DNA from 2 places in the Leucobacter chromiireducens genome. Region 2 is predicted to be linked to the other one. Evidence: riboswitches for the same ligand, from Rfam matches in the RefSeq annotation. Region 2 holds a riboswitch; the other holds the start of a gene.

Region 1 (2,450 bases), 990 kb from region 2:
AACGCCGGGTGGGAAGCCTCGCAGGCGTAGCCGCCCGGCCCCCCGCGCCCGGCGCCGGCTCAGTCGGCGATCTGCGTGGGGCTGTTCAGTGACACGGTGAGGTGGGTGGTGACGTGCTGCACGACACCACCCACCCCGATCCAGCCGTTCGCCGCGGTTTGCAGCACGGCGGCGAGATCGCCGTCGAGGCGGGTGGCGAAGTGGTCCGATCCCGAGTAGATTCCTGCGGTCTTCGCGTCCTCGATGGCGGCGTATATCGGTGACATGTGGTCACCCTCGCTGCCCCCGTCGAGCAGGGGATAGAGCGACCAGTGTGCGCGGGCGCGCACCCCAGCCGGGGCGAGCGATACGGGGGCCGCGCCGAGCGCGGGCACGCCGGCGGGGAGCGCGCAGGCGAGTTCCCCCGGGCAGCCGCGTGAGAGCAGGATCGCGGCGGAGATGTGCGCACCGCTCGCCGCCGCAGCGCCGATCACGTCGCGCAGAAACTCGAGCACGCGCTGCTCGGTGCCACCGACGAAGGTCGAGATGTCGTTCGTCTCGAGTGTGAGGCCCGTGCGGTCGGCCTGCTCGAGCGCGCCGAGGATGATCCGCACGTAGTCGGAGTCGTACACGGAGAGCGTGAAGCGGGCGCCCACCCCGTACTGCTGCGGGGTCATGTCGGGCCCGACGGCCGGGGTCTGAGGGGATGCGGAGTCTGCGGTGTCGCTTGCGTGGGTCACGGCACCCACCATAGAAGATTCCGGCCCAATTCCGCGATCCGGAATTCTGCTACGGTGTTGAGCACACGGGAGTCCGGTAGGCCGGGCTGAGAGGAAGGTCATCAACCTTCGACCGTCGAACCTGATCTGGATCATGCCAGCGCAGGGAGACACTCTTTTCACACCCGTGCCCATCAATGAATGAAAGGGCACGCTTTTGCGTCACCATACCCACTCACGTCCACCCGCACGTCGTCTCTTCGCCGCCGCTGCGGTCCTCGCGACGGGCGCGCTCGCGCTCGTTGGCTGTGCCGCTCCCGCGGGATTGCAGAGCGCCGACTCCACGGCAGCGGGGCAGGGCACCGCGCACGTGAGCTTCGCGCTCGATTGGGCGCCGAACACGAACCACATTGGCGTGTACGTGGCCGAGGCGGAGGGCTTCTTCGCCGACGCCGGCCTCGACGTCGAAATTCTGCCCTACGGGTCGACCCCCTCGAGCCAGCTCGTCTCCGCCGGCGAGGCCGACTTTGGCATCGGTGGGCAGTCAGGCGTGCAGATGGCGCGCACTTCAGGCCTTGACGTGGTGTCCGTCTACCGCGTCACGCAGACCGACACTGGCCGCCTCGTGGTGCTCGGCTCTCGCGATGACCTCACCCGTCCGAAGGATCTCGACGGCCTCGTGTTCGGTGGCTTTGGCGCCCCGCTCTTCGGCGCGCTCGCGAAGACCACGATCCAGGGTGACGGCGGGGCAGGCAACTTTGAGGAGGTCGTGCTCGACACCGGCGCGTATGAGGCGCTCTCGCAGGGGCGCATCGACTTCACTCTCTCTGTCTCAACGTGGGAAAACCTCCAGATGGAGATCGACGGCCACCCGTATCGCGCCTGGCGCTACCAGGACTTCGGCGTGCCCGAGCAGCAGTCCACCGGCATCATCTCGAGCGACGCGTACCTCGCAGCGCACCCGACGGAGGCGCGCGCGTTCGTTGAGGCGGTTGCGCGCGGCTACGCGTTTGCCGCAGAGCACCCGGAGGAGGCCGCCGACATCCTGATCGCGGCGAATCCAGACACCCTCGGCACCGCCGAGGAGCTCGTGCGCCGCAGCGCGAAACTCATGGCGGAGGATGGCTACCTCGTGGCGAAGGGGCATGACATCGGCGAGGTGAACCCGGAAGCCTGGGCAGAGTTCGGCGCCTTCCTCTTCGACGGCGGCTTCCTCACGGACTCCGAGGGCAAACCCGTCACCGAGGAACCCGACTGGACCGAGTACTACACCGAGCTCCGCGGGTGAGCGGCGTGGGGGCCGCAGCGCCGCGCACCGCGGTGACTGGCGGTGCGGGGAACGCCGCCAGTCACACGGTGGGCCGAGCGCTCGCGCGGGTGCTGCCGCCCGTCGCGGCCTTCGCGCTGCTGCTCGTGATCTGGCAGACCGCCACGACGGCGGGTCTCGTGCCACCCGACATGCTGCCGGCCCCCACACGCATTCTCGAATCCGGACTCGCTGAACGCGACGCGCTGCTGCGCCACACCCTCACCACGGTGACGGCGACGCTCACGGGCTTCACGCTCTCCGTCGCGGTGGCGTTCCTCGCGGCGACGCTGCTCGACTTCTCCCCGCTCCTCCGCAGTGCGATTCTCCCGCTCCTCGTGGTGAGCCAGACCCTGCCACTCATCGCCCTTGCGCCGCTCGTGGTGCTCTGGTTCGGCTTCGGTCTGCTCCCGAAGGTGCTGCTTGTCGCGTTCGTCACCTTCTTC
Region 2 (2,450 bases):
CGACGATCGACACGAGGCTGCGCTCAAGGCCGAGATGTTCGAGCGGACCGCCCGGGCCAAGCAGCGCGGAGAATGCGCCGCCCACCACAACTGTGGGCAGCACGAATGGAACGGTCATGAGTCCCTGGAGCAGGGTGCGGCCGGGGAACTTCAATTTGTAAAGCACGAAGGCCGCGGGGACCCCCAGCGCGACCGATACCGCGGTCGCGAGCCCCGCCTGCGCGAGCGTTTGCCCAATGACGCGCCAGGTGCGCGAGGCACCAAACACCTCGGCGATGCCCCCGAGGTCGATGCGCCCATCGCTCGTGAGGCCGGTCGCAACGAGCGCGATGACCGGCCACAGGAAGAAGAGCGCGAGGAACGCGAGCGGCACCGCCACGGCAAGCACCCAGGCAGTGATGCCCCAGGGTGTTGCGCCCGCGGAGTTGCCGCGGGGTGCCGCTTCGCCCACGCTAGAGGCCGATCTGCTCGCTCAGCGTCTTCAGCCAGCCCTCGCGGCCACGCTCAATCTCGGCGCTCGGCAGGTCATTCAGCTGTGCCTCGCTCGGGATCGGAGCAAACTCCGCCCACGACTCGGGCAAGCTCACCTCGGTGTCGACCGGGTACATGTACATGCTGTCGGGGATCGTCGCCTGGAACTCACCGGAGGCGAGGTAGTCGAGCACCGCACGCGCGCCGGCGGGGTTCGCCGCGCCGGCGAGCACGCCCGCGTACTCCACCTGGTTTGAGCAGGTGTCGAGGAGCGCCTTCGTCGTGGTGGCGGAACCATCCTCCGTCACGGTGAAGGCGGGTGACGAGCCGTACGACACCACGATCGGCTTGGTACCTGCGCCGCCGCCCTGCGTGAACTGGCCGTTGTACGCGTCGCTCCAGCCCTGCTCCACGCGCGCACCATTGTCGATGAGGCTCTGCCAGTACTTCGCGAAGCCGTCCTCGCCAAACTTCGCGACGGTGCCAACGAGGAAGGATGCGCCCGTCGATGAGGCGGTCGGGTCGAGCAGCACGGTGAGGTCGCGATACTCGGGCTTCGCGAGGTCCTCGTAGTTCTTCGGCTCGGCAATGCTGTGCTCAGCAAACCAGGCCGGGTCGATGTTGATGCAGGTTGCACCCTGGTCGATCGGGGTGAGCGCGTAGTCCGCGTCGCCCGAGACCGCACCCCCGTCCGCTCCAATTGCGAGGTACGTGAACGCGTCAGACAGGCCCTGCGGGCGGTAGGGCTCCACGACGTCGTTCGTCACGAGTCGTGACGCAAAGATCGTGTCGACGCCGAAGAACGCGTCGGCGATCGGCGCACCCTTCGTGAGCACGAGCTTGTTGGTCAGTTCACCGCCATCGCCGGCCGAGACGACGGACACCTCGTAGCCGGTGGCCTCGCTCGCTGCGGCGGCAAACTCCTCATTGGGGAAAGAGGAGTGCACCACCAGGGTTACCTCGCGTGAATCGGCTGCCTCGGGCGTCGCCGGGGCGCAGCCCGCGAGACCGAGACCGAGCAGTGCGGTGAGGCCGAGCAGACCAGCGCGCGCGCCGATCCGAATCGTGGGCCGGGAATGTGCAGGCGTCATCGAAGAGTTCCTTCCTCCGCTGGTATGAACCAGATCAGGTTGAACGGTCGGAGCTCGCGTGCTCCCTCTCAGCCCCGCGCGTCGGGACTCCCGTGGATTGCGCCTCTACCCTAGCGCCCCGGGCCCCGCAGACGCCAACCGGGCCGGCGCCCCGTCTCCGGCGGCGTCACCTCGCCCGTCGCGTTCTCGTCCCAGGCATACGCGGCGAGTGCAGCCTCCTCGACGTTCGCATCGTCTTCGGCGCCCCTCGAAGCGGCGTGGTCTTCCTCCTCGGGCTCTCCAGCGGCTTCCTGGTCGTAGGGATCCCCAAGCTCCACAGGCTCCACAGGCTCCACAGGCACGGTCTCGTGTTCGTACGTGAGTTCGTGCTCAGGAGTGGAATCCTCGGCGGAGTCAGCCGGCACACCGGCGGCGGGATCGAGATGAGCAAGCGCCAGATCCGGATCCGCGGGGGCGAGCTCCGAGCCGCCCCCGTCCGCGGGCCACACGCCCACGCGCGGCAGCTCCGACACATCGGCGTGCACCTCGTCGGGTTCGGGCGCCGCATCAGCCAGGTCCGTTGCCGCGCTCACCGGCGCAAGCCCCTCCAGGGGCACCGTCTCCTGCGCATCGGCGGTGCGCCCCTGGCGCTCGCCACCCCAGGCTGCGGGCAGTCCCTCTGGCAGGAGCTCACGCACCCGCGCAGCGTCGACGCGAGACGCCGCCGTGCCGAGCAGCAGCCCAGCGCCGAGCTCCGCCGCGGCAAGGCCGCCGACCAACCAGGGCGCAGGGCCCGCCTCCGCAAGTCGATCGGGGCCGATGGAGCCCGTCGCGAGCGCAGCAAGCCCGGTCACAACAAGTCCCGCGAGCACTGCGGCACCCGCTGCGCTGCCGAGCGCGACGGCCCAC

Evidence for each region. A riboswitch is a leader RNA that binds a small molecule or an ion and turns the genes downstream of it on or off. The one in region 2 is predicted to bind thiamine pyrophosphate.
Region 1: linked by a shared signal. The riboswitch ahead of ACR81A_RS01300 (ABC transporter substrate-binding protein) and the one ahead of ACR81A_RS11050 (thiamine ABC transporter substrate-binding protein) in region 2 are both predicted to bind thiamine pyrophosphate.

The regions. Positions count from the first base shown of each region.
Region 1 is NZ_CP197024.1:284,097-286,546, forward strand. Features, by position in the region: gene ACR81A_RS01290 (ABC transporter ATP-binding protein) at 1-30, shown strand, start outside; gene ACR81A_RS01295 (YkoF family thiamine/hydroxymethylpyrimidine-binding protein) at 60-719, opposite strand; TPP riboswitch at 775-885, shown strand; gene ACR81A_RS01300 (ABC transporter substrate-binding protein) at 916-1,986, shown strand; gene ACR81A_RS01305 (ABC transporter permease) at 1,983-2,450, shown strand, end outside.
Region 2 is NZ_CP197024.1:2,460,236-2,462,685, forward strand. Features, by position in the region: gene ACR81A_RS11045 (ABC transporter permease) at 1-451, opposite strand, end outside; gene ACR81A_RS11050 (thiamine ABC transporter substrate-binding protein) at 453-1,562, opposite strand; TPP riboswitch at 1,557-1,666, opposite strand; gene ACR81A_RS11055 (cell division protein PerM) at 1,673-2,450, opposite strand, start outside.